One region of the Ructibacterium sp. SJQ-7 genome, then DNA from elsewhere that is predicted to be linked to it. Evidence: a T-box and tRNA genes for the amino acid it is inferred to sense, from the RefSeq annotation. Region 1 holds a T-box; the other holds one or more tRNA genes.
The links. The T-box of region 1 lies ahead of thrS (threonine--tRNA ligase). A T-box ahead of a tRNA ligase gene usually reads a tRNA of that ligase, here a tRNA-Thr.

Region 1 (15,987 bases):
GGTCTTGATCCTAAGCAGATTATCGAAATAAGAAATGTTATTAAGGAACTCGGAAAAGAAAAGACTGTAATTTTAAGTTCGCATATATTAAGCGAAATAAGTGCAGTCTGTGACAGAGTAATTATTATAAATAAAGGCAAATTTGTTGCAGAAGATACACCGAAAAATCTTTCGGATAAGCTTGGTGATAATAAAAAAATGTTGTTCAGAATATCAGGCGATAGGAAAAAAGCCGAAAATATCCTAAATTCATTTGACGGCATATCAAATGTAACCTGTGTTTCATCTGAAAATGATTCGTATGATTTTGAATTTGATAACGCAATGGCGGCAGAAGAAAAGAAAAAAATGTTCTTTGCATTCGCGGAAAATGAAATACCGATATTAATGCAAAAAGAAATCGAGCCGTCTTTGGAGGATATATTCTTAAAACTTACTGACAATACGTCAGAAAAGGAGGAAAATACAAATGAAAGCGATATTTAACAGAGAATTCAATTCGTATTTTACATCAATGCTCGGTTATGTATTTTTAACTATTTTTCTTCTTTTAACAGGAGTAATGTTCTATGTTGTAAATATCAGATTTATGACTGCAAGAATGACTAATTTCTTTTCAATCGTCAATAACTGGGCGTTGTTCTTGTTGCCGTTATTGACAATGAGATTGTTCTCAGAGGACAGAAAGCAAAAGACAGACCAATTATTACTGACCGCACCTATATCTACAAAAGAAATAGTTTTCGGTAAGTATCTTGCGGCATTTGGAATATTTATGGTAGGTGTGCTTATAACACTTATTTATCCTGTTATATTAGCGTTTACGGGTAATTTGCCGATTGCGGAAACAATAAGCTGTTATGTCGGCTTTATACTGCTATGTTCGGCAATACTTGCTATCGGTGCGTTTATGTCATCTATTACGGAAAGTCAGATTGTCGCTGCAGTTGCCACTTACGGTGTATTGATTTTTACATTGCTTTTAGGCTCGGTTGCGTCAAACGTTTCAAACGAAATAATTGTAAAAATTCTTTTGTGGTTATCGCCTGTACAAAGATTTTCGGATTTTACTCTCGGAATCCTTAACTTTGAACCGATAATTTATTATTTAAGCATCACCGGTCTGTTCTTATTCTTTACCGTTATGGTATTTGAAAGACGCAGAATGAGATAGGAGGATATGTAATGAATAACGTAAAAAAATATAAATTTGTATCTTCCGTTGCTATTGCAATAGCGGTTGTTTTGGTTATTGTTGTAAACGTATTTGTCAGCGTGCTTAACAACAAATTACCTTTAAAAATCGACCTTACGTCAAATAAAATGTACGAACTTTCAGATAAAACAAAAGAGTATCTTAAAAATTATGATACTCCTGTTGATATATATATTCTTGCCGGTGAATCGGAACAAGACGGAAATATTCGTACGGTGCTTGATAAATATGCCACCGCAAATAAAAATATCAATGTTACAAATATTAATATGACATCTAACCCGACTTTTGGCAAGAAATACGTTACTGACGGCAAAAGTCTGCAATCAAATTCTGTCATTGTTGACGGCGGAGATAAGTTTAAAACATATACTATGACTGAATTGTACGGAGTAAATGCACAAACAGGACAGTATACATCACTTAATGTTGAAAATAAAATAACTTCGGCATTAAAGTATGTATCAAGCGAAACACAACAAAAGGCATACCTAATAAAAGGACATAATGAGATAGCTGTTGACGGTGCAAAAACTAAACTTGAATCAGAAAACTTTGAAGTCGGAGAAGTTAATACATTGACCGATGATATACCGTCAGACGCAAATATGTTGATTGTTGCAAAACCGACGGCCGATTTTTCAAAAGAAGAAATCACAAAACTTGATTCTTATTTGCAAAAAGGCGGTAATATACAAGTTTATCTTGATGTCGATTCAAAAAATCTTACTAACTTGTATGACTATCTAAAATCATCATGGGGCATAGGTGTAAGCGATAACCTTGTAATTGAAACAGACACATCAAAATCCGTTTCGTTGAGCGGAAGTTCGATGAGTCTTGTCGTGCCGAACGTAAAATCATATGAATTTACCGACAGTATAATAGACAATCAAAGAACTTTGGCATATTTCCCATATTCAAGATTGATAACTCAAGAATTTGAATCAAATGGCGATATATCTGTTACACCTGTTTTGACAAGTTCAGAAAAAGCATACACGACTTCAAATTATGAAAATGTTTCAAAAGTCGGCGGCGAGCAGGACGGCGAATATCCGGTCAGCGAACTTTCGGTAGATGCAAAACACGCCTCATCGGTTTATGTATCGGGAAATACTATGCTTTTAACCATAGACGAAACAACACTTACAAATAATTACGGACTTGCAAACTATGATTATTTTATGAATTTGACCAACTTTATGATAGGTAACGAAGAAAGCTTTACCGTAGATGAAAAAACACTTGTAAATAATGTTATTACATTATCTGATTTAGGTCAAAAAATTATTTTTGCATTTGTTGTAATTATAATACCGATTACCGTATTAATAATCGGACTTGTAATTTGGATAAAAAGGAGAAATCTATGAGTAAAACAACGAAAAGCATAATTATAGCCGCGTCAGTGATTATAGTGCTTATTGTCGGAACGATTGTTATAAGTAATATTGACACGTCAAAAGATAATAATGTTGATACAACCGATGATTTATACAGTATCTATTCAGCTGATACAACCGATATTTTATCTGTAAAGTCAGAGAGTGAAAACGGTACAATTACAGTAAAAAGTATAGGCGATTCGGAATGGTCCGTAAATGATATGGATGCGTCTGAAATAGATTCTTCAAAAGCCAGTGCGCTTGTCGGTACAATTTCAACATTGTCATCAAAAAACAAGATTGAAGAAAATCCGGCTGATTTATCACAATACGGACTTGACAATCCGCAAGTCACTGTTACAGTTGAAAAGAAAAACGGTCAGATTGATAAAATGATTATCGGTGATTTAAGTCCGACACTCGGAGAATATTTTGTGATGAAAGACGGCGATAATACTGTCTATACAATGTATGATTTTAAAGTTGATACTTTAAAAAAGCCTATCAGCTATTATAAAGAATTCAATCGTTTCAGCATTAATATTGACAATATTAATGACATTAAAATTGTCCGCAGTGATGAAACTATTGAAATCAGAATATTAAGCAATATAAATAACAACACAAATAATGTATGGGAAATGGTACAGCCTTATCAGAGCGGTGCCAATGATGATTATATCGATAACAAAATACTTGCTCCGATAGAGGAAATTTCACTTACTACACCGATTGAAAATGCTGACGGCGGTTTCAGTGAAAAGTCGCCTGTTTTAATGATAACTGTTAAGCCTTACGACAATTCAACAGGCAAATACGGCGAAGAATATACCGAAACACTTACAATAGGTCGCACAGACGGTGATATGACTTATGTAAAATATAAGGAACAGGTATTTAAAGTTTCATCGGACATTATATCTTTTGCGAATGACTCGTCATACAACATTGTAAGTAAATTGCAGGCGCTTGTTGATATTTCGGAAGTTAAGAGTGTAACGGTAGAGTATAACGGAGCAGAACATACGATTGACATAACTCATAACGATTCGGATATGACTTTTGTGCTTGACGGTCAAAAGGTTGATACAAAGATAACACAAGCAATATACAAGAGCATTGTCGGTTTGGCGGTTGACGGAGTATATAAAGACGAAACACTCGGCGATACCGTTATGAAAATAAAATATAAAGGTATCAAGAGCAGTTCTGATACAGAAATCGAATTTAAGAGTATTGATGATTTGTACTGTGCTTTAATCCGCAACGGTAAAACAGAATTTACAATCAAGAAAAGTAAGCTTAATGAATTTATGGATTTATTCAATACTTATGTTGAAAATCCGGAAAAGCAAGGAGATTAATTATGGAGAATTTATGGAATGACGTGATTCCTTATTGGAACGAAGAATTTATAGAGGCTGATGAAACAGCGGTAAGAAAACCGACTATAACGGCATATCCTGCAAATTCAAAAGGTGCTGTTATTATTTTTCCGGGTGGTGGCTATGTAATAAGAGCCGACCACGAAGGTACTGCATATGCTAAGTGGTTGCAGTCAATCGGTCTTACTGCATTTGTGGTTGAATACAGAGTTGCACCGTACAAACATCCGGCAGAAATAAGTGACGCAATGCGTGCTGTTAAATATGTCAGATATTACGCCGACAAATACGGCATTGATAAGGATAAAATTGCAGTTATGGGTTCAAGTGCCGGTGGACATTTGGCGGCCTCTGTTTCTGTTCATTATGATAAGAAAATGTATGAAGATACAGATGAAATAGATAAAGAAAGCTGTAAGCCTGATGCGACAATTTTGTGTTACCCTGTAATAGATATGTTCGAATACAGACATGACGGTTCAAGAAAAAACTTGATAGGTGAAAGAGCATTACATTCTGATAAAGAGCTTATGTCGCTTTATAAACACGTCACACCTAATACACCGCCTACATTTATATGGCATACATCATCAGACCAGGCAGTACCGGTAGAAAATTCTTTGATGTACGCCGACGCACTAAGCAAAGTGCAAGTTTCGTATGAAATGCACATATACCCAATCGGTTCTCACGGCTTGGGCTTGGCAGACAGTATACCGCACGTTGCACAGTGGAAAGATTCTCTTGAAAAATGGATAAAACTTAATGATTTAATTTAAGTAACTAATGTCACAATAAGTCAGTATCGGCTTGTTGTGACATTTTTTTATATGTGTAAAATGTCAAAATACAAAAAAATACATTTAAAAAGACTATACAAAACGAAATGAGTGTGATATAATAAATGTTATATAATTAACAAGGGGTTTAGAGGACATGAGTGAAAATGAAAAGAAAGTTCCTACGGTCGTAGTTAAACGTCTGCCACGCTATTACAGATATTTGGGCGAACTTTTAAAGCAGGATATAAAGCGTATTTCCTCAAATGCACTTAGCGTAAAAATGAACGTGACTGCATCACAAATCAGACAGGATTTTAACTATTTCGGCGGTTTCGGTCAGCAGGGATACGGCTATAATGTCGAACATCTTTATAACGAAATCGGTGACATATTAGGACTTAATGACGGAGATACTACTGTTATAGTCGGAGCCGGTAATCTCGGCAGAGCATTGGCAAGTCACGATACGTTTGAAAAAAGAGGCTTTAAACTGGTAGGCATTTTTGATAATGACATTAATATAATTGGTACAAAAATCAACGGTATAGAAGTTATGTCAATAGATAAGCTTGAGGAATTTTTGAATTCGCATAGAGTTGACATCGGAATTCTTACCGTACCGAAAGCGGCAGTAATGAAAACGGCTGAAAAATTGGTTAATTGCGGAGTTAAAGGTCTTATGAACTTTTCGTATACCGAACTTAAATTCGATAAGGACGTAGCGGTGGAAAACGTTCACCTTTCAGATCCGCTTATGACATTGTCATACAAAATCAAGCAAAATCAGAATTAAGGTGTTATAATTATGAGAGTTATCGCATTTGTAGGTCCGAGTGGAACAGGAAAGAGTTACAGAAGTGTTATGGTTTCGCAGCAATATGGAGCTGACGCTATAATTGATGACGGCTTGCTTATTTCTCACGGAAAAGTTATAGCCGGCACATCTGCCAAAAAAGAACCGACAAAAATTGCGTCTGTTAAACACGCACTTTTTATGAATCCGTCGCAGGTAAATGAAATAAAAAAAGTTCTGAAAAGGAATAAGATTAAGTGCCTTATGATTTTGGGTACATCTGACGGAATGGTAAATAAAATTGCTAAAAATATCGGTGTTCATGAGGTTGAACAAATTATAAGAATAGAGGATGTTGCAACACCCGAAGAAATGAATATGGCACTTAGAATGCGTACAGTTGAAGGGAAACACGTTATTCCTGTTCCGACATTTGAAATAAAGAAGGAATTTTCAGGATATTTCTTGCATCCGTTAAGAAGATTTCAAAAAAATCTTGATTCGGAAATAACAACCGCCGAGGCTGATAAATCAATCGTCAGACCCACATTCAGTTATATGGGTGACTATATTATCTCAGATAATGTTATAAATTCAATAGCAATACATGAGGCACAAAAGATCGACGGGCTAATTAAGGTGCAAAATATAAACCTAAGAAAAACAGGACACGGTGTACATATAGATATGACAGTCATTTTACAATATGGCTGTGATATTTTTTCTGTATGTAAAAATATTCAGCTTGCAGTCAGAAATAATGTTGAACAATATACGTCGATAAATGCAAGAAGAATAAATATACTTGTTAAAAATCTAAGGAAATAACCATTAAGAAGGGGAAGCTGTATGGATAAATTTGAACTCGTTTCTGAATTTAAACCACAAGGAGATCAGCCGCAGGCAATTCAAACACTTGTTGACGGAATAAAAAAAGGCGAGAAATGCCAAACTTTGCTCGGTGTAACAGGTTCGGGAAAAACTTTCACTATGGCAAATGTCATTGCACAAGTGAACAAACCTACCATTGTACTTGCTCATAATAAAACCCTTGCCGCACAGCTTTGCAGTGAATTTAAAGAATTTTTTCCAAATAACTGTGTTGAATTTTTCGTGTCGTATTACGATTATTATCAACCAGAGGCATATATTCCGCAAACCGATACGTTTATCGAGAAAAATTCACTGACCAATGATGAAATAGATAAACTACGTCACAGTGCCACATTTGCTTTGCTTGAAAGAAAGGACGTTATAATCGTAGCAAGTGTATCTTGCATATACGGTTTGGGCGATCCTGAAGATTATAAAAATCTTATGCTTTCTTTGCGTGTAGGAATGGTAAAAGACAGAGATGAGCTTCTAAAAAAACTTGTTTCAATGCAATATGAAAGAAATGATATTAACTTTGTCAGAAACAAGTTTCGCGTCAGAGGTGACGTGGTGGAAATATTTCCGTCCAATAACGGTGAAAACGCTATTCGTGTCGAGTTTTTCGGCGACGAAATAGAACGTATTTGCGAAGTAAACGTAGTTACAGGTGAAATTGTAGGTGTAAGGCAACACGCAGTTATATCTCCGGCCTCTCACTATGTTACAACCAACGAAAAAATGATTGCGGCACTTGCCGGAATTGAGGCTGAAATGCGTGAACAGGTTAAGTATTTCAAAGAACGTGATTTACTTATCGAAGCACAAAGAATCGAACAGCGTACAATGTACGATATAGAAATGATGCAGGAAATAGGATTTTGTCAAGGTATAGAAAACTATTCAAGACATATAAGCGGTCGTGCTCCGGGAAGTGCACCGTATACGTTGCTTGACTATTTTCCTGATGATTATCTTATGATTATAGACGAGTCACACGTTACAATACCGCAGGTGCGTGCGATGTATAACGGTGACAGAGCCAGAAAAGAAACGCTTATTAAATACGGTTTCCGTTTACCGAGTGCGGCTGATAACAGACCTTTGAAATTTGAAGAATTTGAAGATAGATTAAATCAGGTAATATTCACAAGTGCGACACCGTCAGATTATGAAAAAGAACATTCAACGGTTGTTGCGGAACAGGTTATCAGACCGACAGGACTTCTTGACCCTAAAATAACAATTAAACCTACCGAAAATCAAATTGATGACCTTATCGGTGAAATTAATAAGCGTACCGAACAAGGCTTTAGAACGCTTGTGACAACGCTTACAAAACGTATGGCGGAGGATTTGACCGATTATCTTACCGGTGTAGGTATTAAAGTTCGTTATATGCACTCCGATATATCGACAATCGAACGTGCAGAAATTATCAAAGATTTGCGTATGGGTGAATTTGATGTACTTGTCGGAATTAACCTTTTAAGAGAAGGACTTGACATACCCGAAGTTGCACTTGTTGCGATACTTGATGCGGATAAAGAAGGTTTCTTAAGAAGTGAAATGTCACTTATTCAGACTATCGGTCGTGCCGCGCGTAACAGTGAGGGACAAGTTATTATGTATGCCGATACGGTTACAAAATCAATGAAAAAGGCGATTGACGAAACAGACAGACGTCGAGGTATTCAGCAGAAGTTTAATGAAGAACACGGCATAATACCAAAGACAATTAAGAAAGACATCAGAGATATTATAGAATCATTAAAGCCTATTGAGGACGATACCGAAACCGCAGAAGAAAATATCATAAATTACGAAAAGACCATTGCCGAGCTTCAGGCTAAGATGATTAAAGCGGCTGAAAATCTTGAATTTGAAGAAGCCGCGGCTTTGCGTGACAGAATACGAAAATTAGAAAAAGAAATGAGTGAATAAAATGGATTATGAGCTTAAAAATAAGCTTGTTAAGATAATTTCAAAAAACATTCTCACTCCTGTTATATATATGATTGAAAACGATAATCTACTTGATTTTATATGTTTTTGTGATAGAAATATAAAAATGCAGGAAATATATAATGTAGAACAGCAAATAAAAGAGGTTACAAGCAAAAATGTTGAGATAATCGACATTCGTGAATTCGGCGAATCGGAAAGAATTGAAGTGATAAATCAAGCGACTTTAATTTATTCCGAACATCCGCTGATCGAAAAAATATTTGCTCAATCAATGATGGAAGATTTTAAAATTGCTATGGATGAAAGAAAGGACGTTCAGCAGAGATATAAAGAATGCGGAACGTGCTATTTACAGTAAAACAGAGGTAAATCAATGGAAAAGGATATTATAATTAAAGGTGCAAGAGAGCATAATCTTAAAAATATCGATGTAAAAATACCGCGAGAAAAGCTTGTCGTACTTACGGGACTTTCTGGCTCCGGTAAATCATCTTTGGCGTTTGATACAATTTATGCAGAGGGACAAAGAAGATATGTAGAGTCACTGTCGTCATATGCAAGAATGTTTCTCGGTCAAATGGAAAAGCCTGATGTAGATTATATTGACGGTTTGTCGCCTGCAATCAGTATCGACCAAAAAACAACATCAAAAAATCCACGTTCAACAGTCGGTACAGTTACCGAAATATACGATTATTTAAGACTTTTGTATGCCCGAATCGGTATACCGCATTGCCCTAAATGCGGTAAAGAGGTTCAAAGACAGAGTATAGACCAAATTGTTGACAAAGTTATGTCATTGGGCGAAGGTACAAAAATTCAAATCCTTGCGCCTGTCATACGCGGTAAAAAAGGTGAGCATAAAAAAGTATTTGAAAATGCAAGAAAAAGCGGATATGTGCGTGTAAAGGCCGACGGTGAACAATATGATTTAAGCGAGCCGATAGAGTTAAAGAAAACGCAAAAGCACAACATAGAAATTATCATAGACAGATTGATTATTCGTGAAAATATTGTTCAGCGACTTACCGATTCACTTGAAACAGCCATTGCATTGACAGGTGATGTTGTGCTTGTCGAGGTTATCGGCGGAGAGATTATGTCTTTCAGTCAGAATTTTGCGTGTGACGATTGCGGTATCAGCTTACAGGAGCTTACTCCGAGATTGTTTTCTTTCAATAATCCATACGGTGCGTGTGATAATTGTGACGGTTTGGGGGCGTTGTCTAAAATCGACCCCAACCTTGTTATAGCAGACGAAAATTTAAGTATAATAAACGGTGCTATTTCAGCAACAGGCTGGGCAACTGCAAACAAAAAAGATTCGATGGCTTATATGTATTTTACTGCCCTTGCAGATTACTACGGATTCGACGTAAATACACCGTATAAAGATTTGCCTAAAGATATACAAGACATTATTCTTTACGGAACAGGCGATACAAACATTCCTATGAATTATGAACGCAGTTACGGCAGCGGTAAATACAGTGCACCGTTTGAAGGCGTTATAACAAACCTTGAAAGACGTTATAATGCCAACACATACGATTATGTAAAGAACGACATTGAACGTTACGTCAATGACGTAACCTGTCCGAAATGTCACGGCGCAAGACTTAATGATGAAGTACTTGCGGTTACAATTAACGGAGTTAATATATATGAATTTACAACTATGTCTATCCAAAAAGAAATGGATTTTGTAAATTCATTGGAACTTACCGACCGTGAAAAAATGATTGGCGAACAGATTTTGAAAGAAATCAAGGCAAGACTTAAATTCTTGCTTGACGTAGGTCTTGATTATCTTTCATTGTCACGTTCGGCAGGAACTTTGTCGGGCGGTGAGGCACAGAGAATACGTCTTGCAACTCAAATAGGTTCGGGACTTATGGGAGTGCTGTATATTCTTGACGAGCCGAGTATCGGACTTCATCAGCGTGACAATGACAGACTTATCGAAACACTTAAGCATCTTCGTGATTTGGGTAATACTGTAATTGTTGTTGAACACGACACCGATACAATGTATGCCGCAGATTATATTGTCGACATCGGTCCGGGAGCGGGTGTAAACGGCGGTGAACTCGTAGGAGAGGGTACCGTTGAAGATTTGATTAAATCACCTCGTTCGATTACAGGTAAATATCTTAGCGGTGAACTTAAAATCGAAGTTCCTAAGGAACGCAGAAAACCGACAGGTTGGATTGAAGTACGTGGTGCAAAAGAAAATAATCTTAAAAACATCAACGTAAAAATACCGACAGGTGTTATGACTTGCGTCACAGGTGTTTCGGGTTCGGGTAAGTCGTCATTGGTAAATGAAATACTTTACAAAAAACTTGCTCACGTTTTAAATCGCGCAAGAACTCATGCCGGCGCACATAAAGAGATAAAGGGCATAGAACAGCTTGACAAAATCATTGATATAAACCAGTCGCCGATTGGAAGAACACCACGTTCAAATCCGGCAACATATACAAACGTTTTCGGTGATATTCGTGAAGTCTTTGCATCTACAAATGAGGCAAAAGTGCGTGGTTATAAATCAGGACGTTTTAGCTTTAACGTAAAAGGCGGACGTTGTGAAGCTTGTAGCGGTGACGGTATAAAAAAGATAGAAATGCACTTTTTGGCGGATATATTCGTTCCGTGTGAGGTATGTAAGGGCAAGAGATATAACAGAGAAACTCTTGAAGTTAAATATAAAGGTAAAAATATTTATGAAGTGCTTGAAATGACGGTTGATGAGGGTGTTGAATTTTTTGAAAACATTCCGAAGATAAAGCGAAAACTTGAAACTTTACAGGAAGTCGGTCTTGGATATATCAAACTTGGTCAAAGTTCAACAACTTTGTCAGGCGGTGAAGCACAACGTGTTAAACTTGCAACGGAGCTTTCAAAGAGAAGTACAGGAAAGACGATTTATATTCTTGACGAGCCTACAACAGGACTTCATACTGCTGACGTTCACAAACTTACGGAAGTGCTTGATAAACTTGTTGAAGGCGGTAATACCGTTGTTGTAATCGAACACAACCTTGACGTTATAAAAACCGCAGACTATATTATTGATATGGGACCTGAGGGGGGCGATAACGGTGGTACCGTAATTGCGTCAGGTACGCCTGAGCAGGTTGCAAAGGTTGAAAAATCTTATACCGGAAAATATTTAAAGAAAATGCTCGAATAAAACCTTGACAAAATAAAAAAAGAGTGTTAGAATAACTTTAAAGCGTAGATGAAGACAGTAGCATTAAGCAAAAATCACAAGAGAGAGAACGTCATGGGCTGTAAGCGTTCTTTGATGGGTTTGATGTGAATACCACTTCGGAGCTGCGGACTGAACAATTTATATTAAGTAAGTTTTGCCGTATTCCTTACGAAACAAGGACGAACTAAGTGACAGCTTATATGCTGTAATTAGGGTGGAACCGTGTATATTTATGCACCCCTAAGGTATGGATATTATCCGTACTTTAGGGGTGTTTTTAGTTTATAAAAAGAAAGGACTAATAAAAATGGAAATGAATGAACTACAAACACTAAGACATTCAGCCTCGCATATACTTGCACAGGCTGTAAAAAGACTTTATCCGGATACAAAACTTGCTATCGGTCCGGCTATTGATGACGGTTTTTACTATGATTTTGATACAGAGCATACTTTCACCCCTGAGGATTTAGAAGCTCTTGAAAAAGAAATGAAAAAAATCGCTAAAGAAAACCTTAAAATCGAAAGATTTGAATTGCCGAGAGCAGAGGCTCTTGAATTAATGAAAGATGAGCCATACAAAGTTGAATTGATTAACGATTTACCCGAAGATGCTACAATTTCTTTCTATAAGCAAGGCGATTTTGTTGACCTATGTGCAGGACCTCACGTAAATTACACAAGCAAGGTTAAAGCATACAAACTTTTAAGTGCAACAGGCGCATATTGGAGAGGTAATGAGAAAAACAAGATGTTACAACGTATTTACGGTACTGCTTTCCTAAATAAAGCCGACCTTGAGGCACATCTTGAACAGCTTGAAGAGGCAAAAAAACGTGACCATAATAAGCTTGGACGTGAACTTGAATTGTTTACAACAGTTGATTATATCGGTCAAGGTCTTCCTATTATGCTTCCAAAGGGTGCAAGAGTAATTCAATTACTTCAAAGATGGGTTGAAGATGAAGAACAAAAACGTGGCTGGCAGCTTACAAAGACACCTCTAATGGCAAAGAGCGACTTGTATAAAATTTCAGGTCACTGGGATCACTATAAAGAAGGTATGTTCGTACTTGGCGATGAAGAAAAGGATAAGGAAGTATTTGCACTTCGTCCGATGACTTGTCCGTTCCAGTATCAAGCGTTTTTAAACAGAGGTCGTTCGTACAGAGATTTGCCTATGAGACTTAATGAAACATCGACACTTTTCAGAAATGAGGCGTCCGGTGAAATGCACGGACTAATCCGTGTACGTCAGTTCACAATTTCAGAGGGACACTTGATGTGTACACCTGAACAGCTTGAAGAAGAATTTAAGGGTTGTCTTGAACTTACAAACTATATGCTTACAACTCTTGGATTAATCGAAGACGTTTCATATCGTTTCTCACAATGGGATCCTGACGACAGAGAAAAGTATATCGGTACAGAAGAACAGTGGAACGAGGCACAAGATACAATGGAGAAAATCTTGAAAGACCTTAACATTGATTATAAAGTCGGTGTCGGTGAGGCTGCATTCTACGGTCCGAAACTTGATATTCAAATTAAGAATGTACATGGTAAAGAAGATACCCTTGTAACAATCCAAATCGACCAAATGCTTGCCGAGAAATTCGGTATGGAATACGTTGATAAAGACGGTACTAAGAAAAATCCGTATATTATTCACAGAACATCAATCGGTTGTTACGAAAGAACACTTGCACTTCTTATCGAAAAGTATGCAGGTGCATTCCCGGTATGGCTTGCTCCTGTACAAATCAAGCTTTTGCCTATTGCAGACAGACATCTTGATTATGTATATGAAATTAAGAAACAGCTTGAGGCAAACGGTATTTTGCGTGTAGAAGTTGATGACAGAAGTGAAAAACTTGGTTATAAACTTCGTGAGGCACAGCTTGAAAAAGTACCTTATATGCTTGTTGTCGGTGATAAGGATATTGAAAATAACACTGTATCTGTTCGTTCAAGAAAAGAGGGCGACAAGGGTGCTATGGCAATAGATGAATTTATCAAAGCCGTTAAAGAAGAAATCGACACAAAGAGAATATAATTGTTAATGTAACGTAAATTTGCTCCCCGACATACTATACAGTGTCGGGGAGGGATTTATATGAGGCTTGGACTTTCACGAACAAGAAACAGAAATTTAAAAGGTGTAGGAATATTCTTTACACTGTTTTTTTTAATTTTTCTTATATGGCTTGTTTTCACAAAATTGCAACCGTCTTTTATCGAATATGCAAAGGTGTATTCAAATAACATTGCAAATGAGGTTGTAAACAGTGCAGTAGATGATGTATTTGTTGAAGAAGAATACCAAAGTCTTGCCAAAATTATGGAAAATTCTTCAGAAAGCATAAAGGCAATCGAAACGGATACCGCAAAGATCAATCGCTTAAAATCGGCAATAATACAGTCAATGCAGAAAAATATTGATTCACATAAAAGCGATACGGTATATGTACCGCTCGGAAGCTGCAGTAATTTATATTTTCTTGCCGGACTCGGTCCTAAAGTGCCGATACGAATATATCCGGTTAGTATTGTAAATGCTGATTTTAAAGAGAGTTTTGACTCTGTCGGTATTAATCAGGTAAAGCATAAATTGTATTTAGACGTATCTATGAAAATGTCATTCGTGGGAATGATGTTTGCACAAGCCGACACTGTCGAAACATCAGTGCTTTTAAATGAAACGATTATTGTAGGTGACACACCGACTTATTACGGAAATGGTGGAATGACTGCATCAGTCGAGTAGAAAGGAATTTTATTAATGAACGATATTGAAAAACGTATTGAAGAATTGACAAATGAACTTAATTATCACAACCACAAGTATTATGTTGATGATGCTCCCGAAATTTCTGATTTTGCGTTTGATAAAATGCTTGTAGAGCTTGAACACCTTGAAGAAAAATATCCTGAATATAAAAAGAAAAATTCACCTACCGTAAGAGTAGGCGGAGAAGCTGTTAAAAGTTTTGGTGAAGTTCATCACGACGTGCCTATGTTAAGTCAGCAAAAGGCATTTTCAAAAGAAGAAATACTTGACTTTGACAGACGTGTAAGAGCCGTTGTGCATGATGTAAATTACGTTGTTGAGCAGAAAATTGACGGCTTGTCTGTTTCTCTTGAATATGTGGACGGTGAATTTACAAGAGGTTCGACGCGCGGTGACGGTATTAACGGTGAGGATGTTACGGAAAATCTGAAAACAATTAAGAGCATACCTCTTACTTTAAAAGACGATATACCTTTTCTTGAAGTGAGAGGAGAAGTCTTTTTGTCAAGAGATAACTTTAATAAAATAAACGATATTTTAGAGGCGAGCGAACAACCGCTTTTTGCAAATCCGCGTAATGCGGCGGCAGGCTCACTAAGACAGCTCGATCCCAAAATAGCCGCAAAACGTAATCTTGACATATTTGTTTTTAATATTCAGCAAATACAGGGTAAAGAAATTTCAACACATATTGAAGGTCTTGAATTTTTGAAAGAACAGGGATTTAAAACTATTCTTGATAAAAAATCGTATTCATCTATAGAAAAGGCATATGAGAGAATATTAGAAATAGGTGAGGAGAGAGGTAACCTATATTTTGATATAGACGGTGCAGTAATTAAGGTAAATGAATTGACCGCAAGAGAAATGCTTGGAGATACCGCAAAATTCCCCCGTTGGTCTATTGCATATAAATATCCCGCCGAGAAACAGCAAACGGTTATAAGAGATATTAAAGTTCAAGTCGGAAGAACAGGTGTTCTTACACCTCTTGCAATACTTGATACAGTCCACATTGCAGGCTCAAATGTATCAAGAGCGACACTTCATAATCTTGACTTTATACGTGAAAAGGATATCAGAATAGGCGATACTGTTATTATTCAAAAGGCGGGCGATATAATTCCGGCTGTCGTTGAAGTTATAAAAGAAAATCGTGACGGCAGTGAAAAAGAATTTGAAATGCCGACACATTGCCTTGAATGCGGTGCTTTAATCGTGCGTGAAGAAGGCGAAGCGGCATATCGTTGCACAGGTGTGAATTGCCCGGCACAGCGACTTAGAAATATAATTCACTTTGTGTCTCGAAATGCAATGGACATTGACGGTCTTGGTCCGTCTATCATTGAACAAATGATAGAAAAAGATTTAATCGAAACCGCTGCCGATTTGTATTATGTAAAAGCCGAAGATATAGCCGAAATGGATAAAATGGGTGAAAAATCAGCACAAAATCTTATAAACGCTCTTGAAAAGTCAAAAACAAACCCATTATACAGACTGATAAATGCTTTCGGTATTCGTCATATAGGTGAAAAAGCCGCAAAGATTTTATCGGCAAAATATAAAACTCTTGA
Region 2 (15,987 bases), 590 kb from region 1:
TAAAGCCGGCGGCACTCTTTAAGCCCTGCATAGCTTTTTTCTTTGTTTCTTCATCACCCATAACGGAAATATATGCCTTTGCATATCTCAAGTCGTTTGTCACATTTACAGTAACAACGCTCGTCATAAGTGGAATACGCGTATCTTTTAATTCACGAATTATATTTGCAAGTTCACGCTTAACTTCTTCATTGATTTTATCAATTCTTGCCATATTTATTCCTCTCCGATGAATGGCTGAATTTCAGCCAATAACTATCTTTCTATTTCTTCCATAACAAAACATTCGATAGTATCGCCCTCTTTAATATCGTTGAAGTTTTCAACACCGATACCACATTCAAAGTTTTCCGCAACTTCTTTTGCGTCATCTTTAAATCTCTTTAGAGAATTTATAGTACCCTCGTGAACAATGATACCGTTACGAACGATACGAATTTCAGCATTACGCTGAATTTTGCCTTGTGTTACATAACAACCTGCGATAGTACCCACGTTTGACACCTTAAATGTCTGACGTACTTCCGCATAACCGATAACGACTTCCTTAAATTCAGGGTCAAGCATACCCTTCATAGCAGCCTCAATTTCTTCGATTGCCTGATAAATAACTCTGTAAAGTCTTATATCAACTTCATTCTGTTCAGCAGACGCAAGCGCACCTGCGTCAGGTCTTACGTTAAAGCCGACAATGATAGCATTTGACGCATTTGCAAGCATTACGTCAGATTCGTTAATCGCACCTACACCGCCGTGAATTGCTCTTACTCTGACTTCATCGTTAGACAATTTTTCAAGTGACTGTTTAACAGCCTCAACGCTACCTTGTACGTCAGCCTTGATGATAACGTCAAGCTCTTTCATGTTACCCTCGTCAATCTGGCTGAACAAGTTATCAAGCGATACTTTAACAACTTGATTAAATTTATTTTCTTGAAGTTCCTGTTTTCTCTGTTCAGCAACGTCACGTGCAAGTTTTTCGTTTTCAACGACCATAAATGTGTCGCCGCCCGACGGTGCCTCCGACAAACCAAGAATTTCAACCGGTGTTGACGGTGGTGCAGTCTTAACACGTCTGCCCTTATCGTTTACCATCGCACGAACTCTGCCGACAGCTGTTCCGGCAATTACAAAATCACCGACTTTAAGTGTACCGTTCTGTACAAGAACAGTCGCAACTGGACCTCTGCCCTTATCGATTTCAGCCTCGATTACAGTACCTTGTGCATCTCTGTTAGGGTTAGCCTTTAGCTCCTGCATATCTGCAACAAGAAGTACCATTTCCAAAAGTCCGTCAATGTTAATTCTCTTTTTAGCCGAAATTTCAACGCAGACAGTATCTCCGCCCCATTCTTCAGGTACAAGATCGTACTCAACAAGCATTTGCTTAACTCTTTCAGGGTTAGCACCGTCTTTATCAATCTTATTAATTGCAACAACGATTGTAACACCTGCCGCTTTTGCATGGTTAATAGCCTCGATTGTCTGTGGCATAATACCGTCATCAGCCGCAACAACAAGTATTGCAACGTCAGTTACCTGTGCACCTCTCGCACGCATTGTTGTAAATGCTTCGTGACCCGGTGTATCAAGAAATGTTATAAGTCTGTCGTTTAGTTTAACGCTGTAAGCACCGATATGCTGTGTAATACCGCCAGCCTCTGTATCTGTTACGCTTGTGTCACGGATTGCGTCAAGAAGTGATGTCTTACCGTGGTCAACGTGACCCATTACAACAACTACAGGAGGACGCGGAACAAGATCTTCCGGCTTATCTTCTTCCTCGGTTTCAATCATAAGCATATCTTCTTTTGTAAGAACAACTTCCTGTTTAACTTCAATACCGAAATCGTCACCGATAAGCTGTGCTGTTTCAAAGTCGATAGCTTGGTTTTGTGATGCCATAACTCCAAGCATCATAAGTTTTTTAACAACTTCTGCCGATGTCTTACCCATCTTAGACGCAAATTCACCAACCGTAATTGTTTCAGGGATTTCAACCTCTGTTATAACCTTAGCCTTTATTTCCTTTTTAGGCTGTTGGTTCTTTTCCTTTTCACGACGGTTTTTGCCGCCCTTTTTATTCTTAGCTTTACCGCCCTTTTTATCCATCTTGATATTATCAGGAACCATATCTTCAATACGTTCACGGGATTCTATTGTATCAAGTTCAACAGTTGATTGACGGGTATCAACATAACGTTTCTTTTCCTCTGTCTTTACAACATACTCTTCTTCCGTATTGGTATGGTCGATATTGCTCAAGTCAATTCTTTGACCCGACTGTTTCTTTGCAACTTTCTTATGCTTTTCTTGCTTTTGCTTTTCTTCTTTCTTTTCAGCCTTTGTTTCAGTCTTAACTTCGGCTTTTACCTCTGATTTTTCTTCAGTCTTTTTAACTTCTTTAACAGTTTTTTCTTCTGCTTTCTTTTCTTCTTTCTTAGCAGGTTTTTCAGCCTTTTCTTTTGTTTTCTTGGCAGGCTTTTTCGCCGGCTTTTCTTCGTCATTGCCGTCTTCGTTTGCTTTCTTCAAAGCCGCCTCACGCATTTCGCGAATTTCTTCCTCTGAAACTTGGTTCATCTCCGTATAAATATCGAAAATCAAACCGATAGTTTCTTCGTCAACCACGCTTGCCGAACTCTTTAGTTCTACTCCGAATTCCGCAAGTTTAGCTATTATATCCTTATTTGTAATCTTTAGATTTTTTGAAATCTCACCTAATTTTATCTTATCTGCCATATTTGCATCACCCTTTCTCCATGTCCCAGAGGGATTAGTCGTTTAATCTATCTAAAATTGCTTTCGCAAAATTGTCGTCATTCACGGAAACTACCGCACGGCTGTCTGCTCCTGTAAACTTGCCAAGCTCCGCCTTACTTCCCGCCTCAACAAATTTCGTTTTATAAAATTTGCATGAATCGGTTATTGATTTTTTTGTATTATCAGATGCGTCACACGCTACTATAATAAGCTTTGAAACACCGCTTTTAACGGCTTTTGAACATATATCTTCACCTGTCTGCACCTTACCGGCTCTTTTTGCCAAGCCGAGCATACCTAAAAATTTGTTGTTCAAATCAATTCCTCCGCCGCTTTATATAGTTCCTTTGGGACGGCACATTTAAAATGACGCTCAATCCCTCTTTTTTTCTCCGCATTTCGAATACAGTCTATATTCTTGCAAATATAAGCACCACGTCCGAACAATTTTTTATCACAGTCGAATTTAATCTCACCTGTTTTGTTGTCACGAACCAATCTTATAAGTTCATTTTGCGGATACATTTTTCTGCACGCAACGCACATCCTTTGTGGTATGTGCTTCATATATATTAGTCCTCCGCACTGATGTCTATTTTCCAGCCTGTAAGTCTTGCCGCAAGACGTACATTCTGACCTGCTCTGCCTATTGCAAGCGAAAGCTGATATTCAGGTACAACAACGTGTGCACTCTTTTCCTCTTCGTTGATTTCAGCTGAAATAACCTTGGCTGGACTTAGACTTGCCGCAATAAATTCGGCAGGGTCTTCGCTCCACTTAACTATATCAATCTTTTCATTCTTCAATTCTTCGCCGATATTCTGAACTCTTATACCCTTCGGTCCGATACAAGCACCTTGTGCGTCAACGTTAGGATCGTTTGAATAAACGGCAATCTTTGTTCTTGAACCGCCCTCACGCGCAATGTTCTTTATCTCAACAATACCCTCGGCAATTTCAGGTACTTCTGCCTCAAACAACTTTTTAACAAGTCCCGGATGAGTTCTTGAAACTATAATCTGTGTACCTTTTGTTCCGCTTTTCACTTCGCTCACATAGCATTTAAGCACTTGACCTACTTCATATGTTTCGCCGATTGGCTGTTCTTTTTCAGGCAGCATTGCTTCGATTTTGCCGATGTCAATAAATACGTTTCCTTTTTCTATTCTCTCGATTGTTCCCGAAACTATGTCATTTGTCTTTTCGGTGTATTCACTGTAAATTATTCCTCTTTCAGCCTCTCTTATTCTCTGCGTAACAACTTGTTTTGCAGTCATTGCACTGATTCTGCCGAAATCTTTCGGTGTTACTTCTATATTTACCATATCACCGATTTGATAATTACCGTTGATTGCTCTTGCGTCCTCAAGTGAAATTTCTTCAAATTCGTCATATACAAGGTCAACAACTTCTTTCTTTGCAAATACCTTTACAGTTCCGCTTTCTCTGTCTATTGAAACCTCAACGTTTTGTGCTGAATAAAAGTTTTTCTTATATGCCGCAACAAGAGCCGCTTCAAGAGCGTCTATAAGCACTTCTTGACTTATGCCCTTTTCGTTACAGATTTCCGTAAGAACCTCAAATAATCCCTTTTCCATTTTTATAAATCTTCCTCTCTAAAACTTAAATGATAATCTTATATAAACTGCTTGCTTAACAGGTATTTCTTTCACTTCCCCATCAAGTTCAACAAATGCTGTTTTATCCTTGTAATCCTTTAAAACGCCTGTAAATTCCTTTACGCCTTTTTCTGCTTTGTAAAGCTTTACGTCAACCTCTCTGCCGATATAATAAAGAAATTCACGTTCCTTTGTAAGTTTTCTGTCTGCCCCCGGTGACGAAACTTCAAGCGTATAATTTTCTTCAATAAAATCTTCCGCGTCAAGAAGTTCCTCTACTGCCTTTGAAAACAATTCACATTCGTCTATACCAATTCCGCCCTCTTTGTCAATATAATAGCATAGCGAATAAGTGTCGTCGGCTTTTTTGTATGTCACATCAACAATATATACATTTTGTTTCTGTGCAATTTGTTCTCCGAGTTCAAGTGCTCGGATTTCTGTTCCGTTAGCCATTTGTACCTCCGTAACTTTTCAAAAAATCTTTTCATATAAATATGAAAGAGTGGGTAAACCCACTCTTTCTGAATATAGTATATTCCTCTTTAAAAGATATTATATCACATAAATCCAACAATTTCAAGACTTTTTTGTGATTTTATCTTTATTATTCATCGCTGCCGTCATTGCTTTCACTGCTACTGTATTCAGAACTCGAAGATTCACCACTTGATTCTTCGCTTGATTCATATCTTTCGCCTGTACTCTCGTGAGAAGAACTTGATGTTCCCGTACTTTCTTCGGTCGTTTCATGATTTGATGACGAACCGGATGATGAGTTTGATGAACCGGATGATGAGCTTGATGAACTGTTTGAGGTACCTGAGCTTGATGAACCCGAAGTTCCCGATGAACTGTATGATGAATTTGAACTTCTGCTTTTTGAGTTCGATGAATTTGATGAATTTGATGAATTCGAAGTGTTTGACGAGCTTGAAGATATACCGCTTGATGAAGAACTACCGCTCTCTCTTGTAGCATTTTTAGGATTGTCCGTTGTGATATTATCTGCAGGATAACCGAACACATCTTGTACCATCGTTCTGATTTCGTCCATATTAGGTATCCAAACGTCGCCGTTCGCTGAATCTGAACTATATTCACCAGGCAATGAATACGAATGAATATTCACGCTTGAGAAATCAGCCAAATATTTTGAATACTTAATAACTTCACTTACTGTAAAGTTTGTCTTAATTTCAGAGCTTATATCCTTGAATATTGAAGGAATTTTCAAAATCAAAGATGCATTAACCTTTTGGTCTACAACAGCTTTCAGGAATTTCTGCTGCATTTCAACTCTGTCACTGTCACCGTTTACATAACCTTTAAATACACCGGTTGACGGATTGACATTACCGTGTCTGTAACGCATAAGCCATACAGCCTGCTGACCGTTCATCTGATAATCTCCCGGCGGAAGATTTATATGCAGACTCTGTACAGGGTCATCATATACCATACCTACACCGTCGCCGTAAAGATCCGGAATTGTAAATTCAATAGGACCAAGTTCGTCTATAACGTGAGCAACAGCGTCAAAGCTGAAATCAACATAGTAATTTATCGGAATACCCGTTATTCTCGTTACCGCCTCACAAGTTGCTGTCGCACCGCCGATTTCTCCGCTTTCATCCACAAATGCGTGTGCGGCGTTAATTTTTTGATAACGGTTTCCTATATACATTTTTGTATCACGAGGAATTGAGAGCATATTCACCTCTTTTGTTTCGGTATCAAAACTTGCAAGCATTATTGCGTCTGTTCTCAAGCCGTCAACGTCAACACCCATAAGTAAAACGTTTATCTTTCCGTCTGCCGCCTCAACAGTCGAAGTGTTGTCCACTGCTTCCTCATTGTTTGAGCCCGAAAAGTCAATTCCCATACAGACAGCTGCCACGGCAATAATCACTGCGAGTGATATTCCAAGCACTTGAAAATATCTTTTTACATTAAATTTAACTTTCACTCTGTAACCTCCAAAAATATTCATCTATGTTTCAAAAAAATACAATATATTTTAATTATACCATTCAAACTTACTCTCGTCAATAGAAAAAACACTTTATGTTTTTAAACTATTTGTAAACTTTACATACATATCCAAAAGTCAAATTGCATTTCAGATAATTCATCAGCACGCAAAAAGGGTGATATTTCCATACCACCCTTTAATTATTAACCCATATTAAATTTTTATACTAATGTGCAATATATGAAATTTTGTTAGCTTTCAGATATTCTTCGGCATATGTGCCTTTTACACATTTCACGTTGACTTTTTCACAGCCGTCAAACGCTCCGACAGCAATGTATTCAACGCTCTTTGGCAAAACTACGGTTTTAAGATTTTTGCAATTTTCAAATGCTTTTATATCTATGGCTTTCGTGCCGTCAGGAATTACGATTTCCTTTAAATCTGTATTTGAAAATGCTTTCACTCCGATTTCCTGTAATTTTTCGGGTAACTTGATGTTTTCAAGGCTTGTGCAGTCAGCAAATGTCATATCTTCAATCTTCATCACATTTTGAGGTATATTTATATCAGTAAGATTATCGCAACCTTCAAATGCTCCCCATTCGATATATGACACTGTTTCGGGAATTTCTATACCTTTCAACTCTTTGTTGTTTTTAAAGGCATCCGCTCCAATTCCCTCTACCGTCACACCTTCAAGTTCCTTTGGTATTACAGCATATTCGCCGAGATTATCCGCAGCTTTCAGAACAGCTTTCTCATTATGAACGGCATATGTCGCATATGATGAAGCGAATGCACTGATTTGAGTCATCATAACTATAAGCATAAGCGCCGCAACTAACATTTTCTTCTTCATATTTGACACTCCCTTTCATTCATTTCCTGTTCTCTTTATAAGTCTATTATACGCCGTATGAATATTTATTACAACAACAACAGACTTACAAAATTGTTTAAATGATTTAAGAAGTTGTTACAAATTGTTACAAAAAATTTTGTTTTATTTTGCATTCAAAAATACACCAAATTTGCGAAACCAAATCAAAGAAAAATATCAAATATTCCGTTCAAAAACGTTCAAAACAATATTATACAAAAAATCAGAGCAAGCTGTATACAGCTTGCTCTGATGTGGTGGGAGAGGATGGATTCGAACCATCGAAGTCGAAGACAACAGATTTACAGTCTGCCCCCTTTGGCCGCTCGGGAACTCTCCCAAACTATGAGGGATAAACCCGAAAGTTTATCCCTTTTTATGGAGCTGGTGATGGGACTCGAACCCGCGACCTGCTGATTACAAATCAGCTGCTCTACCAATTGAGCTACACCAGCATATTAAATTTTATCCCTACCCCTTAGGGGTAAAAAAACCACTTTATATGAAGTGGTTTTTGGTGGGAGAGGATGGATTCGAACCATCGAAGTCGAAGACAACAGATTTACAGTCTGCCCCCTTTGGCCGCTCGGGAACTCTCCCATGTGTTAGGGATAAACAAAAGCTTATCCCTGTTTGTGGAGCTGGTGATGGGACTCGAACCCGCGACCTGCTGATTACAAATCAGCTGCTCTACCAATTGAGCTACACCAGCATCATATTTAAGAACATTATTTAAAAAGTGGTGGGAGTTACAGGGCTCGAACCTGTGACATCCTGCTTGTAAGGCAGACGCTCTCCCAGCTGAGCTAAACTCCCATACTTTTTGGTCGGGATGACAGGATTCGAACCTGCGGCCCTCTGGTCCCAAACCAGATGCGCTACCAAACTGCGCTACATCCCGACGTATGTTCTCTGCCGTTTCGCTCTCGCCAAACGACTTGTATATAATAGCAAAGATATTTAGTTTTGTAAACCTCGATTACAGTCGATTATATTCCTTTTTTGCTTATTTTACTTTTGTATTCTCATTTTTACGTTCATTTTCTACTTTATTCATATTTTTTATAAAATTATAAATAACATAGAAAACAAGCACCAATCCGCCGTAACCGCAAAGTCTGTAAGCTGTATTTATAATTTTAGAAAAACCCGCACCGCTCATAGCAACCGCAATTACAGTCATAAAGAATACAACAACATTCTTCCCTATTTTTCTGCTTGCTATGTCAAGTACGTTAAATCTGTTTGATACATCTGTGGTAATGACCGCAAAGAAAAGCATTGTTCCGTAAATCGCCCCAAACACTTTGTTTTGTCTGAGAGCCATTGTGAGCATAGGTATTTCTCCGAGATTTATTTTGCCGTAATATATTTCAAGCACAGTCCATATAAGTAACATCATAACAAACAGCACCACTCCGGACATAACGCTTGCCAGTGCCGCATCTTTCCTGTCCTGCAAAAAACGGCTCATACCCGCAAGAATTGCACCTGTTGTTATAAGATTGTATCCGGCATATGAAATACTTGAAACAGTCATTTTAACTTCATTTGAAAAAACTTGATGTTCTCGAAATCTCAATATATAGAAACAACAAAAAATGATACCGAAAATTATTATTGCACCCAAAATCGAATTTATCCCCATAATTTTTTTATTGTTCATAAAAAATATCATTCCGCATACTGCATTAAAAATAATTGCGCCGAATATTTTTTTAATTCCGAACAATATAAAAAACATTTCCCCTGCACACGCCGTCATAACGCATACTGTGGATATTGCAAAAAGTAAAGTTATAATTTCGACAATTTTTCTTATATTATATCTAAAAAAATTGTTCAGATAATCCGAATAAGTTTCTATATTTTTTTCTACACACACCGATAAAACCGCATACGCAAACACCGAAAAAATAATACACGAAAGCAATACACCTATAATGCTGTATTTTCCGTATTTCACAAAAAAGCTTATAATCTCCTGTCCCGACGCAAAACCCGCACCGATAACCGCCGCCACATAACCGCATACGACGCTTAAAATATTCCGTATATTCCTCATAGCCTCACCCCCTAAGAAAATTTATGCAAAAAAACAGTGCGGTATTCAAATACCGCACTTAAATTTCTTATTAAATTATTTTTTGATTATTTTTCAATAGAAAGAATTTTAAATTCAATCTCACCGCCCGGAGTGTTTGCCTTTACAGTTTCGCCTGCCGCTCTGTTAAGACAAGCCGCACCGATAGGTGATTCGTATGACAGCTTGTTCTTGTAAGGATCAGCCTCTGTTGAACCGACGATTGTGTACTTTTCTTCACCGCCGAATATTGCAAGAACAACCTTTGAACCCGGAGTTACAACGTCTGACTTGATTTCTTCATCGTCAATAACTCTTGCATATTTAAGCATATATTCGATTTCGTTAATTCTTGCCTCTACTTCTGCCTGTTCATTTTTTGCTTCATCATATTCGGCATTTTCCGAAAGGTCACCAAATGAACGAGCCTCTTTAATTTTTTCGGATACTTCTTTTCTTGTGACATTCTTTAAAGTATCAAGTTCGTTTTCAAGTTCCAATTTACCTTCTCGTGTTAAAACAAATTCCTTTTCATCAGCCATTTTATGTCATTCCTCTCTTATTTTCACTTACGATTTAACTATTATAACTTTTTTTGAGTGAATTGTCAAGCTGTATTGGGATTTTAACACTAATTGTACCGCATACAAACGGAAATATATGAATATTGACGTTAGAGTTACACCAATCACATATGCTTCGTACCGGCGACCATCTGTCGCCCCCTACGCACTCTCACTTCAATCAACAATGAATTTAATTCAAAATTATGGGCAAGCTAATAAAAAGGAGTGATTTTTTTGAATTTTCTCACTTTAAAAGAGGACTTTTACAAGCGGTACGAAACATCAGGCAAATTTCTTCACTACACCTCATACGGTGCATTATGCACGCTTCTCGGACACACAGATATACCCACTGCACCGTCGTTATGCTGTACATTATCAATGCGAGTTGAAATGTTCGCACGAAAAAGCGGCGGCAACTATGTAAAAATTGAAAGCACCACCACAGACAAATGTCTGCAATACCCTTTCGGCACGTCCACAGACCTTTTTAAAGGCAAAACAAAATTCTTTGCCGAGTTAATACACGCACTTGAAAACAGCGGTTTAAAAGGTGCGGAAATACTGTACAATAACACAATACCGAATTTTATATCCTCAAAACACGCTTTTTCGGCTACACTGATAAAATCACTTATGCAAGTAAGTGATATAGAACTCACCCCTCTTGAAACCGCCGCAATATGTGCATTAAACGACGATTTAACGCCTTATCTCGCCGTACTTTTTTCTAAAAAAGGCTACTGTACACTTATGAACAGTGGTGAGCCGAAAAACCTGCCGTTGCCGCTTTCCGGCTACAAAATTCTTACCGCACACTGCACAGAACCGTTAAGCAACCATTCAAAGCACATTAAATATGCTATGTCCGAAATACGAAGATTATACCCTCACATCAATTCAATATCAGACTTGACGCCCGAAATACTGAGCACCGCAAAATCATCGTTTAAAAACAGCAAAGCGGCTAAATATATGTATCACCTATCCACCGAAAATACACGCATTAATACCGTTTCCGCCGCATTAAAACGATGTGATATAAAAACACTTTTCCGCGAAATAAACAATTCGGAACAATCCATGGAACGTTTTTGGGATATTGGCACAGAACATAAATTCCTTGCAAATACTGCACGCAACACAGACGGCATAGCCGCCGCAAGATGTCAGGATAAAGGTATTTGGGCAATCGTTGAAGAAGATAAGGTCGATTATGCAATAAATATGATTAAAAGCGATTTTGAAAACACTATCGGTTATAAACCGACTTTTTGTGTATGTGACACTTTTTAAACAAAAAAATGAGTCTGTCGATAAATTGAAGTGAACCCCAAAATTTAGACAAAATTAAATATTAACTTGCTTGTGAATGAGTTCGGTATTGTACCGGACTCATTCCTTTTAGCTTTAAAGAAATTCTTTCATTGTTGTAATAATCAATATATCTTTTTAATTCATCTATGAAAGCTTTGACACTTTCAAATTTTTCACCATAAAACATTTCAACTTTCAATCTTCCGAAGAAGTTTTCCATCGCACCGTTGTCCATACAATTTCCTTTTCTAGACATACTTTGTACAATATTGTGTTCTGACAGTAAACGTTGATATTCCGAATGTTGGTATTGCCAACCTTGGTCAGAATGGAATAATGGTTTCGCATTAGCGGGCAGCTTTTTGAATAAACCATCAAGCATTTCTCTAATTTGCTGCAAATTTGGACTTAATGAAATTGAGTATGACACAATTTCTCGATTATACAAATCCATTACAGGTGACAAATATACTTTATCATTACACACTTTAAATTCAGTTACATCAGTTGCTAGTTTTTCAAAAGGTTTTGTAGCTGTAAATTCTCTTTTAAGTAAGTTGTCGGCTATTTTGCCGATTTCTCCTTTGTATGAACGATATTTACTGTTTTTGCGTTGTTTTCCTTTGAGATTAAGTTCTTTCATCAGTTTCAACACAGTTTTATGGTTAATTGTATATCCTTTTTGTCTTAATACAATTAAGATTCTGCGGTAGCCGTATCTGCCTTTATTAGCTAAAAATATATATAGTATTTCTTGTTTCTCTTTCTTGTATTTATCTTTGATTGGATGTTGTATATAGTAATAAAAGGTACTACGGGCTAAACCTGATAATTGCAGCAAGTCTTTTAACGGATATTTTTGCCTTAATTCATTGACTATTGCTGCTTTTTCTCTTCTTTTAACATTCTTTTCCGAACTAAGGCACTGAGTTTTTTTAAGTATTCATTCTCCATTCTTAATCGCTGATTTTCGGCAATTAAATCTTCTTCAATTTTCTTATCAAGTTTGGGTGGACGACCTTTTGCTATTCCATCTACTTTACTGGCTCTACCTCGTCTTTCTTTCATCAGACCTTCGGCTCCTTCTTCCAAGAATATGCGTTCCCATTTCGATATTACATCATGTTTAACATCGTATTTTCTCTCTGTTTCCATTATACCCAAATGGTTTTCTCGCATATCCATTATAACAGATAGTTTGAATTCTGGCGAGTGTTTTCTATATTTTTGCCCTTTCTTTGCCATAAAAATATGCACCTCCAAAAGTGTCTAACTTTTGGGGTGCATATCAAATTGTCGACAGACTCTTTCGGTTTAGCCGTTCATTTTCTTAAGAAACTTTTCATGTGCCGCTCTAAGTTCAACAGCCATTGCTTCAGGAGCAGTTGTGTTACAGTGAGCCCAAGCACCTGTTTCAGAAGATGCGTTATATTTAATCTTATCTGCACTTCTCATCGGCGGATAGAATGCGATATGGAAGTGGTAATAATCAGATACATCTTCACCGTTTACAGGGTTTTGATACATACACATCATATAAGGGAACTTATAATCAAACAAACTGTCGAATGTACCTGTTGTTTCCTTTAATATCTTTGCAAGATTTGTCTTTTCACTGTCTGTAAGCTGTGACAAATTCTGTACGTGACGCTTTGCAGCTATGTACATACCGTAAGGATATTCGCTGAAGAATGGCAGGAATGTAACGAAATCTTCGTTTTCCATAATAATTCTGTCACCGCAGTTCATTTCATCTTCAAGCATATCGCAGATTAGACAGTTATGTGTTTCGTCAAAATGCTCCTTACATGATTCCATTTCAAGCTGTAATTTCTTCGGAATTACAGAATAACCGTAAATCTGACCGTGAGGGTGAGGCATTGTAACACCTACAACGTCACCTCTATTTTCAAAAATAAATACATACTTAATCTTTTCGTCCTTGCTTATTTCAACAAATCTTTCTGTCCACAAATCAACAAGTTCTCTGATATGGTCAACAGGAAGTTCCGGCAATGTTACAGTATGCTCCGGTGAGTACAAAATAACTTCGCACTTGCCGTATGCCGGCTTTGTCTTGTAAATTCTTGTTTCAACATCATCCGGTACAGGCGGATTTTGTGAAAGTGCAGGGAAATCATTATCATATTCATACACTGTAAAGTGGTCAGGAACCTTTCCCGAACCCGGACAGAACGGACACCAATCCTTTGGCATCTGAGGTCTGTTCTGACGGTGTGATGCAATCATTACCCAATCCTTTATTAGTGGGTTCCAACGTAATTCAGCCATTAAATTTTTCCTCCTTGAAATTCATATAATACTATTTTACACCTATTTTCATTGTCAGTCAATACCAAAATCACGCAAGTTCAAGTGTGAACGTGAATTTTGTATATTTAACCGTTGAGCCTTCCTTTGTATCAACACTTTCAACCCAAACGTTTTGCTTATGCAATGTCATAATATTTTTTACAAACGACAACCCCAGTCCAGCACCGCTCTTTTCATTTACGCGTGACTTATCGGTTTTATAGAAACGATTGAAAATATTGCTCAAATCCGCACCGCTTATTCCGTCACCGAAATTACCTACGCAAAATCTCGCTCTGCCGTCCTCAATCCATGTTCTTATACCGATTGTCGTATTCGGATAACTGAATTTTATCGCATTGTCAAGCAAGTTTATGACAACTCGTTTTATCGCGTCTTTATCTGCTATAACTTTCAAAATGTCATCTTCAAAATCAACATTAAGTTCAAGATTTTTCTCGTCAATTCTGTTACACAAACCGATTATACAAATTCTTGTAAGCTCGTTCAAATCAAATTCAGACACATCAAGTTTATATTCGCTTGACGACATTTTTGACATTTCAAGCATATCATTAACCATTTTCGTAAGACGTTTTGATTCGTCAAGCACGATTTTAAGGTATTCCTTTTCTTTTTCGGGCGGAATTGTACCGTCCAAAATGCCCTCGATAAATCCAGAAATACTCGTCATAGGAGTTCTGAGTTCATGCGATACGTCGCTTATAAACTCACTTCTTGTATCCTCCAATGCCTCTATGGAATCCGCCATAAAGTTAAAACTTGACGCAAGCTGTCCTATTTCATCGGCACTTGTCACCTCAACACGTTTGTCAAACTTACCTGACGCAATTCCCCTTGCAGCCTTATTAATCTCCTCTATCGGTTTTGAGATTTTCTTCGACTGCATATACACAAGTACAAATGCTGCCAATACAGAAAACAGTGATGTAATAATAACCATCATAAACAACTCAAGCGTAGTTTTTCTTATATCAAAAATGCCTGTCACATAAAACGACGCTCCGATAATACCTCCCTGATATTTAATCGGTACACCTATAACCATCATTTTATTTTTATACGAACCGTTTAATGTGCTGTATTTCTTTACGATATTTCCGTTTGTTACAATATGTACAAGTTCGTCCGGAATGGTCGCGGAACTTGTTGTACTTTCCAAAACTTCACCGTTTGAATTAGTTACTATAATATCCGAGTTCAAAAAGCTGCCCCACGACCTTAAAAGCTGTTTATATGCCGCTCTTGCACGATAATCGGTATCTTCTATTTGCAGTGATCCTGTCCAATACTCCAAATTCTGCGATACGCTTATAACGTTATTCATATGAGTGCTTATTGCAAAATGATTTACAAATATACCGACCGTAACCGCAACCGACGTAAAAACAAGCATAAGTATTATAGCATACGTCCAAAACAAACGTCCCAAAATACTCTTAAACATTATCTTACCTCGAATTTATAACCTACGCCCCATACGGTTTTCAGCTGCCAATTTGCCTCAACGCCCTCAAGTTTTTCTCTAAGTCTTTTTATATGAACGTCAACTGTACGCGAATCACCGAAATAATCAAATCCCCATACCTCTTCCAAAAGCTGTTCACGCGTGAACACTCTGTTCGGGTTTGACGCAAGGAAATACAAAAGTTCAAGTTCTTTCGGCGGCACTTCAACTATATTTCCGTTTATTTTAAGTTCGTAGTTTGAAAGGTTTATTGTAAGGTTAGGGAAAACAATTTCTTTTTCCGCATTTGATTCCTTTGTATCACTTCTTCTCAATACAGCCTTAACTCTTGCAAGAAGTTCTTTCGGCTCAAAAGGCTTAACCATATAATCGTCCGCACCGAGTTCCAAACCAAGCACCTTATCAAATGTTTCGCCTTTTGCGGTAAGCATTATAATAGGAATATTACTTACGCGTCTGATTTCACGGCACACCTGCCATCCGTCCATTTCAGGCATCATAACATCAAGAATTACAATAGCCGGTGCCTCTGACTTAAAAAGTTCAACGGCTTTTTTACCGTTGTTTGCGGTAACGGTATCAAAACCCTCTTTGTCCATATAAAGTTTTATAAGTTCTACTATATGTTCATCGTCATCTACTATAAGTACCTTATTGTTAGCCATTATTTTGTCCTCCTGTTTTTTCATCTTAATTATGATACATTTATTATACCATAAACCGAAAAAATAATAAAGAGTATTGCGAAAATGTTTTAAATGTTATATAATAAATTCATAAAATTTTCACAAATTGGTGTCGAATATATTTTCAGGCACTACGAAAGGACGAAAAACATAATGAAACTTGGAATCGTAGGCTTACCTAACGTAGGTAAATCAACATTATTTAATGCAATAACTCAGGCAGGTGCAGAATCGGCAAACTATCCGTTCTGTACGATTGAGCCGAATGTCGGTATAGTTGACGTTCCGGACGAACG

Region 2: it has a tRNA-Thr gene. The T-box ahead of thrS (threonine--tRNA ligase) is inferred to sense a tRNA for this amino acid. The anticodon was not compared.

Annotation. Positions count from the first base shown of each region.
Region 1 is NZ_CP195193.1:276,385-292,371, forward strand. Features, by position in the region: gene ACSAMO_RS01300 (ABC transporter ATP-binding protein) at 1-486, shown strand, start outside; gene ACSAMO_RS01305 (ABC-2 transporter permease) at 470-1,174, shown strand; gene ACSAMO_RS01310 (GldG family protein) at 1,186-2,592, shown strand; gene ACSAMO_RS01315 (DUF4340 domain-containing protein) at 2,589-3,968, shown strand; gene ACSAMO_RS01320 (alpha/beta hydrolase) at 3,971-4,768, shown strand; gene ACSAMO_RS01325 (redox-sensing transcriptional repressor Rex) at 4,926-5,564, shown strand; gene ACSAMO_RS01330 (Asp23/Gls24 family envelope stress response protein) at 5,577-6,392, shown strand; gene uvrB (excinuclease ABC subunit UvrB) at 6,414-8,378, shown strand; gene ACSAMO_RS01340 (hypothetical protein) at 8,380-8,760, shown strand; gene uvrA (excinuclease ABC subunit UvrA) at 8,776-11,598, shown strand; T-box leader at 11,635-11,864, shown strand; gene thrS (threonine--tRNA ligase) at 11,927-13,675, shown strand; gene yunB (sporulation protein YunB) at 13,736-14,386, shown strand; gene ligA (NAD-dependent DNA ligase LigA) at 14,402-15,987, shown strand, end outside.
Region 2 is NZ_CP195193.1:864,771-880,757, forward strand. Features, by position in the region: gene rbfA (30S ribosome-binding factor RbfA) at 1-214, opposite strand, end outside; gene infB (translation initiation factor IF-2) at 256-2,739, opposite strand; gene ACSAMO_RS03780 (L7Ae/L30e/S12e/Gadd45 family ribosomal protein) at 2,774-3,076, opposite strand; gene rnpM (RNase P modulator RnpM) at 3,073-3,327, opposite strand; gene nusA (transcription termination factor NusA) at 3,333-4,358, opposite strand; gene rimP (ribosome maturation factor RimP) at 4,377-4,835, opposite strand; gene ACSAMO_RS03800 (LCP family protein) at 4,987-6,348, opposite strand; gene ACSAMO_RS03805 (leucine-rich repeat domain-containing protein) at 6,581-7,216, opposite strand; tRNA gene ACSAMO_RS03810 (tRNA-Tyr) at 7,493-7,577, opposite strand; tRNA gene ACSAMO_RS03815 (tRNA-Thr) at 7,617-7,692, opposite strand; tRNA gene ACSAMO_RS03820 (tRNA-Tyr) at 7,753-7,837, opposite strand; tRNA gene ACSAMO_RS03825 (tRNA-Thr) at 7,874-7,949, opposite strand; tRNA gene ACSAMO_RS03830 (tRNA-Val) at 7,978-8,053, opposite strand; tRNA gene ACSAMO_RS03835 (tRNA-Pro) at 8,062-8,138, opposite strand; gene ACSAMO_RS03840 (YkvI family membrane protein) at 8,244-9,302, opposite strand; gene greA (transcription elongation factor GreA) at 9,389-9,862, opposite strand; gene ACSAMO_RS03850 (hypothetical protein) at 10,121-11,182, shown strand; gene ACSAMO_RS03855 (IS3 family transposase) at 11,244-12,146, opposite strand; gene ACSAMO_RS03860 (helix-turn-helix domain-containing protein) at 12,080-12,448, opposite strand; gene galT (galactose-1-phosphate uridylyltransferase) at 12,518-13,495, opposite strand; gene ACSAMO_RS03870 (HAMP domain-containing sensor histidine kinase) at 13,566-14,984, opposite strand; gene ACSAMO_RS03875 (response regulator transcription factor) at 14,984-15,670, opposite strand; gene ychF (redox-regulated ATPase YchF) at 15,845-15,987, shown strand, end outside.